DNA from 2 places in the Streptomyces roseofulvus genome. Region 1 is predicted to be linked to the other one. Evidence: riboswitches for the same ligand, from Rfam matches in the RefSeq annotation. Region 1 holds a riboswitch; the other holds the start of a gene.
The links. Region 1 has a riboswitch for glycine ahead of gcvP (aminomethyl-transferring glycine dehydrogenase). Riboswitches for the same ligand answer to the same signal wherever they lie in the genome.
Positions count from the first base shown of each region.

Region 2: linked by a shared signal. The riboswitch ahead of gcvT (glycine cleavage system aminomethyltransferase GcvT) and the one ahead of gcvP (aminomethyl-transferring glycine dehydrogenase) in region 1 are both predicted to bind glycine.

Region 1 is NZ_BAAAWE010000001.1:1,488,217-1,494,956, reverse strand. It holds gene ABFY03_RS06860 (DNA polymerase IV) at 1-983, shown strand, start outside; gene ABFY03_RS06855 (PRC-barrel domain-containing protein) at 991-1,362, opposite strand; glycine riboswitch at 1,476-1,575, shown strand; glycine riboswitch at 1,576-1,691, shown strand; gene gcvP (aminomethyl-transferring glycine dehydrogenase) at 1,754-4,639, shown strand; gene ABFY03_RS06845 (DUF5999 family protein) at 4,711-4,917, opposite strand; gene ABFY03_RS06840 (hypothetical protein) at 5,247-5,837, opposite strand; gene ABFY03_RS06835 (glutamate-cysteine ligase family protein) at 6,344-6,740, shown strand, end outside.
Region 2 is NZ_BAAAWE010000001.1:5,643,584-5,650,323, reverse strand. It holds gene ABFY03_RS26250 (ABC transporter substrate-binding protein) at 1-1,149, opposite strand, end outside; gene ABFY03_RS26245 (enhanced serine sensitivity protein SseB C-terminal domain-containing protein) at 1,376-2,170, opposite strand; gene ABFY03_RS26240 (enhanced serine sensitivity protein SseB) at 2,258-2,998, opposite strand; gene ABFY03_RS26235 (AAA family ATPase) at 3,103-3,765, opposite strand; glycine riboswitch at 3,938-4,040, shown strand; glycine riboswitch at 4,042-4,139, shown strand; gene gcvT (glycine cleavage system aminomethyltransferase GcvT) at 4,193-5,308, shown strand; gene gcvH (glycine cleavage system protein GcvH) at 5,386-5,763, shown strand; gene glyA (serine hydroxymethyltransferase) at 5,788-6,740, shown strand, end outside.

The DNA of each region.
Region 1 (6,740 bases):
TGGGGCTCGCCGGATCCAAGATGCTGGCCAAGATCGCCTCGGAGGAGGCGAAGCCGGACGGTCTGGTGCTCATCGAGCCGGGCACCGAGCGCGCGCTCCTCGCGCCCCGGTCGGTGCGGATCATCCCCGGCGTCGGGCCGGCAACCGGCGACCATCTGCGGCGGGCCGGGATCACGACGGTCGCCGACGTCGTGGAGGCCGGCGAGGACGAGCTCGTGAGGATCCTGGGGCGGTCGCACGGGGCCGGGCTGTACCGGATGGCGCTGGGGCACGACGACCGGCCGGTGGTGGCCGAGCGGGACGCCAAGTCGGTCTCCGTGGAGGACACCTTCGACGTCGACCTGCACGACCGGCTGCGGATCCGGCTGGAGGTGGAGCGGCTGGCGGAGCGGTGCGTGGCGCGGCTGCGGGGCTCGGGGCACTCGGGGCGGACCATCGTGCTGAAGGTGCGCCGGTATGACTTCTCGACGCTGACCCGGTCCGAGACGCTGCGGGGGCCGACGGACGACCCGCTGGTGGTGCGGGAGGCCGCCGAGCGGCTGCTGGAGCTCGTGGACACGACCGGCGGGGTGCGGCTGCTCGGGGTCGGGGTGAGCGGGCTCGCCGACTACACGCAGGAGGACCTGTTCGCCCAGGCCGAGGCCTCGGAGGAGGCCGCGGGGAGCGGCGCGGCGGAGCCGGTGGCGGATGCCGTGCCGTCCGTGGTGCCCGCCGCGCCGCCGACCGCCACCGAGACCGCGGTACGGCGCTGGGCGCCGGGTCACGACGTGCGGCACGCGGTGCTCGGCGCCGGCTGGGTGCAGGGGAGCGGGCTCGGGCGGGTCACCGTCCGCTTCGAGGAGCCCGGCGGCACGGCTCCGGGACGGGTGCGCACCTTCTCGGTGGACGATCCCGACCTGGAGCCGGCCGATCCGCTGCCGCTGGTGCCGGGCGGGGTGACGGGGGCGGAGCGGGCCGCCCCGGTCGTCCGCCCGGGTGAGTGAGCGCGCGCTAGGCGGCGTCGTCCTGGCCCGCGAGGCGGCCGAAGTCCGGGATGTGCTCCGGCGGGGGCGGCAGCGTCAGCTCGTAGTGGCGGTAGAGCTGGAGTTCCTGCTCGGGGGAGAGGTGCCGGCCCACGCCGAAGTCCGGGGCGTCCTTGATGAGGGAGCGGTCGAAGGGGATGTGGAGGCCGTCGTCGGCCAGCTCGCTCGGCTCCAGCGGGACGAAGGCGTCCCGGCTGAACAGGCCCGTGCGGACGGCCGCCCACTCGGGGACGCCGGTCGCGTCGTCCAGGTACACCTCGTCCACGGTTCCGATCTTGTGTCCGTTCCGGTCGAACGCCTTGCGGCCGATCAGGCTGCGCGGATCGATGTCGGTCTGCACGGTCCCTCCAACTGGTCGCAACTGCACTACACCCCTACGAAAGTGCACATCTGCGATGTCGGCCACTTGAGCGATGACAGCGACAACGGCGCTGGTAGGCTGGCTGTGGCTGTCGACACCGTGCGGGAGAGTCCTCCGGAGAAGGTTTCCGGGGGCGCCGAAGGAGCAAATCCTCCCCGGAATCTCTCAGGCACCCGGTACCGCGCGGGCGAGGTCACTCTGGAAAGCAGGGCGGGAGTCCGACGGCCCCCGCTCTCACCGACGGTGAAAGCCGGCGTGCCCCGCGCGTGCCGGTGAAGCTCTCAGGTTGAGATGACAGAGGGGGAGGCCGTCCGGGCACCCGCGCCGAGGTGCCCCTCGCAGGTCGTGACGACCAGGAGGCCCCCGCATCATGACCGCCAACCGCACTCCGCTCTCCGAGCTCGAACAGGGAATCCCCTTCGAGCAGCGGCACATCGGACCCGACGCCGAGGCGCGGGCCAAGATGCTCGCCCAGGTCGGGTACGGCTCGCTCGACGAGCTGACGGCCGCCGCGGTGCCGGACGTCATCAAGAACGCCGAGGCGCTGGACCTGCCCGGCGCCCGCACCGAGGCCGAGGTCCTCGCCGAGCTGCGCGCCCTCGCCGGCCGCAACCAGGTCCTCGCCCCGATGATCGGCCTCGGCTACTACGGCACCTTCACGCCGCCGGTCATCCTCCGCAACGTCATGGAGAACCCGGCCTGGTACACGGCGTACACGCCCTACCAGCCGGAGATCTCGCAGGGCCGCCTGGAGGCGCTGCTCAACTTCCAGACGATGGTCGCCGACCTGACCGGTCTGCCGACCTCCGGCGCCTCCCTCCTCGACGAGGGCACCGCCGCCGCCGAGGCCATGTCGCTCGCCCGCCGGGTCGGCAAGGTCAAGAACGGCGTCTTCCTCGTCGACGCCGACGCCCTCCCGCAGACGATCGCCGTCATCCAGACCCGCGCCGAGCCGACCGGTGTCGAGGTCGTCGTCGCCGACCTCTCCGACGGCATCCCGGCCGAGATCGCCGAGCGCGGCGTCTTCGGCGTGCTCCTCCAGTACCCGGGCGCCTCCGGCGCGGTCCGCGACATCAAGCCGCTGATCGACGCCGCCCACGAGCTCGGCGCGATCGTGACCGTCGCCGCCGACCTGCTCGCGCTCACCCTGCTCGAATCGCCGGGCTCGCTCGGCGCGGACATCGCCGTCGGCACCACCCAGCGCTTCGGCGTCCCGATGGGCTTCGGCGGCCCGCACGCCGGCTACATGGCCGTCCAGGACAAGCACGCCCGCTCGCTGCCCGGCCGCCTGGTCGGCGTCTCCGTCGACGCCGACGGCAACAAGGCCTACCGCCTCGCCCTGCAGACCCGCGAGCAGCACATCCGCCGCGAGAAGGCCACCAGCAACATCTGCACCGCCCAGGTGCTCCTCGCCGTCATGGCCGGCATGTACGCCGTCTACCACGGCCCGGACGGCCTGAAGCAGATCGCGCAGCGCACCCACCGGTACGCCGCGATCCTCGCCGCCGGCCTGACCGCCGGGGGCGTCGAGCTCACCCAGGGCGCCTTCTTCGACACGATCACCGCCCGGGTGCCCGGCCGCGCCGACGCCGTCGTCGCCGCCGCCCGCGAGGCCGGCGTCAACCTGTACCCGGTCGACGCCGACCACGTCTCCGTCTCCTGCGACGAGACCACCGGCCGCGAGCAGCTCGCCGCCGTCTGGGGCGCCTTCGGCGTCACCGGCGACGTCGAGGCCCTGGACGCCGCCACCGAGGACGCCCTCCCGGCCGCGCAGCTGCGCTCCGACGCGTACCTCACCCACCCGGTCTTCCACGCGCACCGCTCCGAGACCGCCATGCTGCGCTACCTGCGCCGCCTCGCGGACCGCGACTACGCGCTCGACCGCGGCATGATCCCGCTCGGCTCCTGCACCATGAAGCTGAACGCGACCACCGAGATGGAGCCGGTGACCTGGCCCGAGTTCGGCCAGATCCACCCCTTCGCGCCGATCGACCAGGCCCAGGGCTACGTCACGCTCATCACCGAGCTGGAGGAGCGCCTGGCCGAGGTCACCGGCTACGACAAGGTCTCGATCCAGCCGAACGCCGGTTCGCAGGGCGAGCTGGCCGGTCTCCTCGCGGTCCGCGCCTACCACCGCGCCAACGGCGACGAGCAGCGCACCGTCTGCCTCATCCCGTCCTCCGCGCACGGCACCAACGCCGCCTCCGCCGTGATGGCCGGCATGAAGGTCGTCGTCGTGAAGACCGCCGAGGACGGCGAGGTCGACGTCGAGGACCTGCGCGCCAAGATCGCGCAGCACCGCGACGAGCTCGCCGTGCTCATGATCACGTACCCGTCGACGCACGGCGTCTTCGAGGAGCACGTCGCCGACATCTGCGCCGAGGTCCACGAGGCCGGCGGCCAGGTGTACGTCGACGGCGCCAACCTCAACGCGCTGGTCGGCCTCGCCAAGCCGGGCCACTTCGGCGGCGACGTCTCGCACCTCAACCTGCACAAGACCTTCTGCATCCCGCACGGCGGCGGCGGCCCCGGCGTCGGCCCGGTCGGCGTCCGCGCCCACCTCGCCCCGTACCTGCCGAACCACCCGCTCCAGCCCACCGCGGGCCCGGAGACCGGCGTCGGCCCGATCTCGGCCGCCCCGTGGGGCTCCGCCGGCATCCTGCCCATCTCCTGGACGTACGTCCGCCTGATGGGCGGCGAGGGCCTGAAGCGCGCCACCCAGGTCGCCGTCCTCGCGGCGAACTACATCGCCAAGCGCCTGGAGCCGCACTACCCGGTGCTCTACACCGGCCCCGCCGGGCTCGTCGCGCACGAGTGCATCGTCGACCTGCGTCCGCTGACCAAGGCGACCGGCGTCACCGTCGACGACATCGCCAAGCGCCTGATCGACTACGGCTTCCACGCGCCGACCATGTCCTTCCCGGTCGCCGGCACGCTGATGATCGAGCCGACCGAGTCCGAGGACCTGGCCGAGCTGGACCGCTTCTGCGACACGATGATCGCGATCCGCGCCGAGATCGAGAAGGTCGGCTCCGGCGAGTGGCCCGCCGAGGACAACCCGCTGCGCAACGCCCCGCACACCGCGGCCGCGCTGGGCGGCGAGTGGGCCCACGCCTACGACCGTGACGTGGCGGTCTTCCCCGCCGGCGTCTCGGCCGCCGACAAGTACTGGCCGCCGGTCCGCCGCATCGACGGCGCCTTCGGCGACCGGAACCTGGTCTGCTCCTGCCCGCCGCTGGACGAGTACGACCACTGACCGCGGGCATGACAGAGGGCCGGTCCGGAGTCTCCTCCGGGCCGGCCCTCCGGCTGTGCCCGCGCGGTCGCTCAGGCCGCCGTCGTCACCCGGCCCGTCGTCAGCGGCCGGTGCGGAGCGATGATCTGCCCGTCCGGCAGCAGTTCGCCGGTGTCCTCGAAGAGCAGGACGCCGTTGCACAGCAGGCTCCACCCCTGCTCCGGATGGCAGGCCACCGGGCGGGCGGCCTCACGGTCGGCGGAGTCGGCGGTGGGACAGGCAGGCTGGTGCTGGCACATGGGTGGGTTCTTTCGCTGCGTCGTGGTGGTTTTCCTGCGGCTCTGCGCGCTCATGGCCGCCCCCGTCGGTCGGTTCGGTTCCGGTCCCAGTCTTGCCGCACGGACGCCCTTCCGCAGGTATTTCGCGTCAGCTCGTCCGCTCCTGGGAAGACGCATCACCCGCAGGGGCGGTTCAGGTCAACACCCCCGCCAATTCGGGTGGTTCGGGGTGGCCCGAGCGGGCTAGTCCGTACGGGCGGGGTGTTCGGCGCGGGCGTTCGGACGCGGGTTCCGGACAGCAGTGCGCCCCGTGACCCGAGGGGGTCACGGGGCGGTGCGCGCGGAGCGGATCAGGCGGGCGCCGCGGAGCCGAGCAGCGGCGGCGGCGCGAGTCGCGTACTGAGCACGGGCAGCAGATCGGCCACCCGGTAGGGGCGGTGGGGGGCGATGCCGGGCGGTGCCGGGGCGAGCGGCACCAGGACGTCGGCGGAGGCCGTCTCCGGCTCCGGGTCGTCCGGGTCCGGCTCGGCGTGCAGCCACAGCGTCAGCATGTACAGCTCCGGCACCGACAGCAGGCGCGGCTGGTACGTGCCCGGCAGCGCCTCCGCCTGGACCAGGGCCCGCTCCGTGGCGGCGACGTACGGCCCCTCGAAGAAGTGCGAGAAGGACCAGCCGTCCGGGGTGAGCATGGTGTCCGCGGCCGCGATCGCCCGGTCCCCGCTCCGGATCAGGAAACGCCACCCGACGAGCCGGGTGCCGGGCGCCTGTTCCGGCGCTCCGGAGATCCGCAGCACGTGGACGGGCAGCGGGAGTTCGGGACTCAGTGGTCCGGTCGCGGCCCGCAGGGCCGGGGTGCGGGCCTCGCGTACGGCCGTGGGCGAGCCGAGTGCCGCGAGGACACTGCGGAGGGCCGGCGCGGGGGCCGGGGAGGGTCGGAGCATCGTGTGGGTCGCCTCTCGCTCAGGAGACACGGGGATACGGGTTCGCGCTGCGGGGTGGGCTTCGACGGCGCTGTCGGCGGCGGGTGCGGAGCGGGGGGCCACGGGTCATGGCCGGCGCCGGCGCTCTGCCTCGTCCGCGGAGTTTATACGACGCGTGTTCAGAGATTGTTTCCGCTAGACGCCACCGATATTCCTGACAAGGCGTCATCAGGTCGTATGCGGAGGGTCGCGGCGCGGAATCGGAGCGAAGACAGGATCTCCGCCCTCACATTCCCCGGCAAGCCGGACGTCAGAATTCCGAGAGCCCGACCGAGCGGCTCGGCGGACCGATATGACAGTGGTATATGTCGTCGGCCGGTCCGAAGGCGGAGAGGCGCGTGGCGACAGGTGCGTACCAGACTATCCGTGGAGCGGCCGGAAAAGCAGGCGTTGTCGATCAGTGGCGTGGGCATCATCGTCCGTACGCGCGGCCCGCCCGGGGCCGCCCGCGCGGGAGGGACGCCTCGATGGGGGAGAAGGTCGCGACGGACGGGTTCGGCCCGGCCGACCGACAGCGCTACCGGCGCAAGCTCCAGCAGTGTCTGGCGGGGCTCGCCCGGCTCCTCGCGGAGCAGCGGTTCGACCGCCCGCGCAACCTCATGGGCGTCGAGATCGAACTCAATCTCGCCGGCTCCGACGGACTCCCGAGGATGCTCAACGACGCCGTCCTCGAAAAGATCGCGAGCACCGATTTCCAGACCGAACTCGGAATGTTCAATCTGGAAGTCAACATCGCCCCGCGCAGGCTCGGCGGCCACGTTTTCGACCGGCTCGCGGAAGAGCTCAGAACCGGACTGGGATATGCCGACCGCAAGGCGGCCGAAGTCGACGCCGGGGTCGTCATGATCGGCATTCTGCCGACCC
Region 2 (6,740 bases), 4.2 Mb from region 1:
CTTGGCGGTGTCGAAGGCGTACTTCTTCACGTTCTCCGAGTAGCCGGCGACGGTGTCGGGCATGAACTGGGTCGCGACCTTGCCGCCCTCGGGCAGCTGGGTCTTGACGATGTTCTCGCGGTCGACGGCGTGCGCGATGGCCTGGCGGACCTCGGGCTTCTTCAGCGCCGGGTTGGCCTCCTGCGTCATACCGAGGTAGAGCAGGTTGAAGACGTCACGGGTCGGGACCTGGAAGCCGGCGCCCTCGAGGGTCTTGATGTCGGCGGGCGCGACCAGGTCGTAGCCGTCGATGTCACCGGCCTGGAGCGCCTGGCGGCGGCCCTCCTCGGTGTCGATCGTGCGGAAGACCAGGTTCTTGACCTTGGCCTTCTCACCCCAGTAGTCGTCGAAGCGCTCCAGGGCGACTTCCTTGTTGCCCTTGTTCCACTTCGTGATCTTGTACGGGCCGGTGCCGGCGACCGTGCCGGCCTCCTGGCTGTACTTGGGGTACGTGATGGCGTCGCCGGCCTCGGTGACCTGCTGCTTCGCGTACTCCTGGAGCGCCTTCGGCGAGTGGATCGCGAGGGCCTGGAGGGAGAAGCCGCCGGGGAGGTTGGCGGAGGGCTCGAAGACCTCGATGACGGCGGTGGCGTCGTCCTTGACCGTGCAGGACTTGTAGTTCGCCTTGGGCGTCTCCTTGTCCTCGTTGGCCTTGAAGCCGCCCATGATGGTCTGCCAGTAGTACGAGACCGCGCTCGACTGGTAGGTGCCCTTCCAGTTGAACCAGTAGTCGTAGTTGGCGCAGACCGCCTTCGCGTCGAAGGTCTCGCCGTCGTGGAACTTCACGCCCTTGCGGAGGTTGAAGGTCCAGACGGTGCCCTCGGGGTTGCTCGACCACTTCTCGGCGAGCCCGCCGATGAGCTTGCTGCCACCGGACTCGTGCTCCAGGAGCGCCTCGAACGCCTGACGGGTGACCCGGAAGGTCTCGCCGTCGGAGGCGAGGGCCGGGTCGAGGGAGGCCGGGTCGCCGGGGGCGCCGAACACGAAGGTGTCCTTGGCTCCGGACTTGTTCTCGTCCTTGTCCCGGTCGCTCGCGCAGCCCGTGGCGATGAGGCCGACCGTGATGGCCGCCGTCAGAGCCCGGGTCGACCGGGAATTGAGTATGCGCATGGGTCCACCCCTGGGTCGCCATGTGTGGTCTTGACCGGCCGAACGCTACTGGCGAGTGACGGCGCAGAGAACAGTCCGCATAGCGGTGATACCAACCTGAGACCCGGACACTCACCAAATCGGGCGGTTGCCGGACATCGACGGCCGGAGCGGCTTCAAGTGGACGCAAAACCCCGCCCTGGCAAGGCATTTCGGCCAGGGCGGGGTAACGGGTGCGAAGGGGGCGTCAGCGGTGCTGCGCCGGCGGGTAGCCGTATCCCGGACGGTGGGATCCCGCATGCTGGGACGGGGTGCCGTGCGCCTCGCGGTCGTAGAAGGGCCGCGCGTGGGCCCGCAGCCAGAGCGCGACCGGGTCGTACGCGTCGGAGAGCGCGACCGTCGAGACGGGCAGCCCCTCGGGCACGGCGTTGATCGACTGGCGCATCATCGCGCGCACCTCGTCCACGGTCGCCGCCGAACCGTCGTACAGATCGAGGCCGATGACCAGGTACGGGGTCCCGAGCGCGGGCTGCACCCAGCCGCGGCGGAGCGAGCGGACGGCCGGGGTCCGGTGCGCGTTCTGGGTCAGCTGGGCGTAGAAGTGCGGGATCTCCAGGGCGGGTTCGGAGACCCGGAGGGGCCCGGCGGGCATCCGGTCGAGGCCGGTGGCGATCCGCCGCAGATCGGCCCACGGGATGCCGACGCCGCCGCCGGGCGCGTGCGGGTTGAGCCAGACGCCCCAGCGCTCGGGGTAGAGGGCCCGGGCGATCTCACGGCCGGTGACGCGCTCGTGGGCGCGGTGCCAGCCGGAGGCGGCGAGTTCGCCGGCGGAGGTGACGCAGGGCGCGTACCCGAGGCCGTCGACCTCCATGTTGCCGTACTGGGCCTCCGGCGAGCCCGGGCTGCCCTGCCACAGCAGCATGTACAGCTCGCCGTCGGCCAGGGCGTGCAGCAGCCCCTCGTACGCGTCGTAGCGTCCGGGCGCCACCTGGCGCAGCATGTGCTCGACCTGTCCGGTCGTGGCGCCCCCTGACGCGCTCACCCTGGGTCCCGCCCCTCTGTCCTCTGTGTCGTACGGCTCGGTTCGGTGGATCGGTGTCGGTCGGTCCAGCTTAGACAGGACCGGAGGTCACCCGGTGGCGCGCTGGTAGAAGGGGCGCACCCGTTCCAGCATCCAGTCGCCGACCGGGTCGGCGGCCATGTCGAGCAGGATCAGGTTGACCGGCCAGGCGACCTCGACGCGGCCGAGGGCGCGGCCGAGGGCGTCCAGCGGGGCGTTGCGGTCGACGCCGTCCCAGCCGGTGAGCTGGACGCCGACGAAGAGGGCCGGTTCGGTGCCCTCGACGCTGGCGAGGGTGCGGCGGGCGGTGGCGACGACGCCGGTGGCGTCGAACTCGGCGGCGGCCGCGGCGAGGAAGTCGACCGGGTCGTCCTGCCAGTCGGGCTCGAAGAGCCGGACCCGGCCTCCGGACGCGGGCCCGTCGAGGGCGGTGCGCCCGACCCGGCAGAGCTCGGCGACGGCGGGCGGGGGCAGCGGGACGCCGACGACGCCGCCGGGGTTCACCGCGATGCCGAGCTGCGGGGGCAGCCCGCGGGCGAAGTCACGGGCGGGGGCGACGGTGAAGGACATGTGGTCGCCGACGCAGGCGAGGAACTGCTCCTGCGAGCTGTAGACGGGGACGTAGGCGGCGCCGCCGATCTCCATCGTGGCGAGGTCCAGGCTGGGGCTGTCGGGGCCGCCGCCGTTGGGCAGCGGGACCCAGACCTGGCTGCGGCCGAGCACCTCGATGAGCCGGCCTCCGGCCGCGGGCTCCCCGAGCGCGGCGGCCAGCGCCTCCTCCAGCTCGTTGCCCGGCCACGTCACGTCCACGGTGGTTCCGTCCCCTTCTCGTACGGCCCTGGTCCCGGCCGTCCCGCAGCACCCTAACGCCGCCCCGCCCCGGCCGTGACCAGAACCCGCCTCCGGGACGGGCGTCAGGCGGTGTCGCGGAAGCCGATGCGGCGCAGCACGGTCGCCGCGTCCCGGTCGAGGAGGGTGGCGGAGGCGCAGCCGCGGGGCAGCCGGCCCGCCTCGACGGCGGCGACGAGCCGGCCGACGGCCCTGCGGTGCCGGGCGAAGGCGTACGCGGACACCCCCCGGCCCCGCTCGCGCTGGCCGTCCCGGGCGGTGGCCGGATCGACGTCGAGGAGGACCAGGTGGAGGGCGCGGCCGCGGCGGGCGGCGGAGCGGGCCAGCCAGCCGCGGACCCAGGACTGGGTGCCGCAGTCGTGGACGACGACCCCGGCGCCGGAGCGCAGGGCCCGCCGGAGCCCGGCGTAGTGGGCGATCCGGACCAGCGGGCGGTAGAGCGCGTACGGCAGGAGGCGGGGCATCCGGGCCTCCCAGCGCTCGCGGGCGTCCTGCGAGTCGACGCCGCGGCCCTCGGCGGTCCGCCGCAGCAGCGTGGACTTGCCGCTGCCGGGCAGTCCGGAGACGACCACGACGTCGCCGGCGGCGAAGGTCAGGGCGCGCGGGCCGCGCCCGCCCCGGTCGCGCAGGTCCCGCACGACGCGCCCGCGGGCGCGGGTCCGGGCGCGGGCCCGCTGGGCCGGTATGGCTGCTTCGCCGGCGAAGACGCCGGTGTGCTGGATCCTCATCGCTGCTCCCCCTGTCGGGCCCCGGGAGACGTACCGGGTGACCTCACGGAGACCCTTGCCCACGAAGTGTAAAGAAACGGTAATCCGAGACAAGCGATTTGCGGCGCCGACACCGTATGCGAGGATGTGCGCGCCAGGCGCGCGCAGCGCCCACAACCGCATACCGGCCGCTCGAATCCGCGCGGGAGAGTTCCGGACCGGCCCTGGGGCCGTCCGGGCGCCGAAGGAGCAAGTCCCTCCCTTGAATCTCTCAGGCCCCGTACCGCGTGGATGAGGCAGATCTGAAAAGCGGGACACCCGTCGTGTCCCCACCCAAGGTGCAAGCCGGGGATGCCCCCGGTGAACCTCTCAGGTTCCATGACAGATGGGGAGGAACGTCCTTGCCTGTCATGTTTTCCGCCTTCGGGACCCGGGAGCCACGTCCATCATGAGCACCACCCCCCGCCTGACCGCCCTCGATGCCCTGCATCGTTCGCTGGGCGCGACCATGACCGACTTCGCCGGCTGGGACATGCCGCTGCGGTACGGCAGCGAGCGCGACGAGCACAACGCCGTCCGCACCCGGGCCGGCCTCTTCGACCTCTCCCACATGGGCGAGATCACCGTGACCGGCCCGCAGGCCGTCGACCTGCTCGACTACGCCCTGGTCGGCAACATCTCCACGGTGGGCAACGGCCGCGCCCGCTACACGATGATCTGCCAGGAGGACGGCGGGATCCTCGACGACCTGATCGTCTACCGCCTCGGCGAGACCGAGTACATGGTGGTGGCGAACGCCTCCAACGCCCAGGTCGTCCTGGACGCCCTGGTGGCCCGTGCCGGGGGCTTCGACGCCGAGGTCCGCGACGACCGCGACGCGTACGCCCTGCTCGCCGTGCAGGGCCCCGAGTCCCCCGGCATCCTCAAGCAGCTCACCGACGCCGACCTGGACGGCCTGAAGTACTACGCGGGCCTCCCCGGCACCGTCGCCGGCGTCCCGGCGCTGATCGCCCGGACCGGCTACACCGGCGAGGACGGCTTCGAGCTCTTCCTGAAGCCGGAGCACGCCGAGGGCGTCTGGAAGGCCCTGACCGAGGCGGGCGCGGGCGTCGGCCTGATCCCGTGCGGCCTGTCCTGCCGCGACACGCTCCGCCTGGAGGCGGGCATGCCGCTGTACGGGCACGAGCTCACCACCTCGCTCACCCCCTTCGACGCCGGTCTCGGCCGGGTCGTGAAGTTCGAGAAGCCGGGCGACTTCGTCGGCCGCAAGGCCCTGGAGGCCGCCGCCGAGCGCGCCGAGACCGCCCCGCCGCGCAAGCTGGTCGGCCTGATCGCCGAGGGCCGCCGCGTCCCGCGCGCCGGCATGCAGGTCGTCTTCGGCGGCGAGGCCGTCGGCGAGATCACCTCCGGCGCCCCCTCCCCCACGCTCGGCGTGCCGATCGCGATGGCGTACGTCGACGCGGCGCACGCGGCCCCCGGGACCGAGGGCGTGGGCGTGGACATCCGCGGCACCCACGAGCCCTACAAGGTCGTGGCGCTGCCGTTCTACAAGCGCCAGAAGTGACGCATTCGTCTCACGACACGTCTCACCCCGCAAGACCCCCGTACATCCGCACTCCCCCGATCCAGGAGAATCAGGCCATGAGCAACCCCCAGCAGCTTCGCTACAGCAAGGAGCACGAGTGGCTGTCGGCCGTCGAGGACGGCGTCGCCACGGTCGGCATCACCGAGCACGCGGCCAACGCCCTCGGTGACATCGTGTTCGTCCAGCTCCCCGAGGTCGGCTCCACCGTGACCGCGACCGAGGAGTGCGGCGAGCTGGAGTCGACCAAGTCCGTGAGCGAGCTGTACTCCCCGGTGACCGGCGAGGTCGTCGAGGCGAACCAGGACGTCGTGGACGACCCGTCGCTGGTGAACTCCGCTCCGTTCGAGGGCGGCTGGCTGTTCAAGGTGCGCCTCACGGCCGAGCAGGACGACCTGCTCACCGCCGACGAGTACACCGCCTTCACCGCAGGCTGACCGAGACCCCGTAGGGATCGCTTCATGTCGCTTCTGAACACTCCCCTCCACGAGCTGGACCCCGACGTCGCCGCCACCGTCGACGCCGAGCTCCGCCGTCAGCAGTCCACCCTCGAGATGATCGCCTCGGAGAACTTCGCTCCGGTCGCGGTCATGGAGGCCCAGGGCTCCGTCCTCACCAACAAGTACGCCGAGGGCTACCCGGGCCGCCGCTACTACGGCGGCTGCGAGCACGTCGACGTGGCCGAGCAGATCGCGATCGACCGGATCAAGGACCTGTTCGGCGCCGAGTACGCCAACGTGCAGCCGCACTCCGGCGCCTCCGCCAACCAGGCCGCGCTCTTCGCGATGGCCCAGCCGGGCGACACGATCCTCGGCCTGGACCTGGCGCACGGCGGTCACCTGACCCACGGCATGCGCCTGAACTTCTCGGGCAAGCAGTTCAACGTGGTCGCGTACCACGTGGACGAGGCCGGCCTGGTCGACATGGCCGAGGTCGAGCGCCTGGCCAAGGAGCACCGCCCGAAGGTGATCATCGCCGGCTGGTCGGCGTACCCGCGTCAGCTGGACTTCGCGGAGTTCCGCCGGATCGCCGACGAGGTCGAGGCGTACCTGTGGGTCGACATGGCCCACTTCGCCGGCCTGGTCGCGGCCGGTCTGCACCCGAACCCGGTCGCGTACGCGGACGTGGTGACCTCCACCACGCACAAGACGCTCGGCGGCCCGCGCGGCGGCGTCATCCTGGCGAAGAAGGAGTTCGCGAAGAAGCTGAACTCCTCGGTCTTCCCCGGCTTCCAGGGCGGCCCGCTGGAGCACGTGATCGCGGCCAAGGCGGTCTCCTTCAAGGTCGCGGCCTCGGAGGAGTTCAAGGAGCGCCAGCAGCGCACCCTGGACGGCGCCCGGATCCTGGCCGAGCGCCTGGTCCAGGACGACGTCACGGCGCACGGCGTCTCGGTCCTCTCCGGCGGCACCGACGT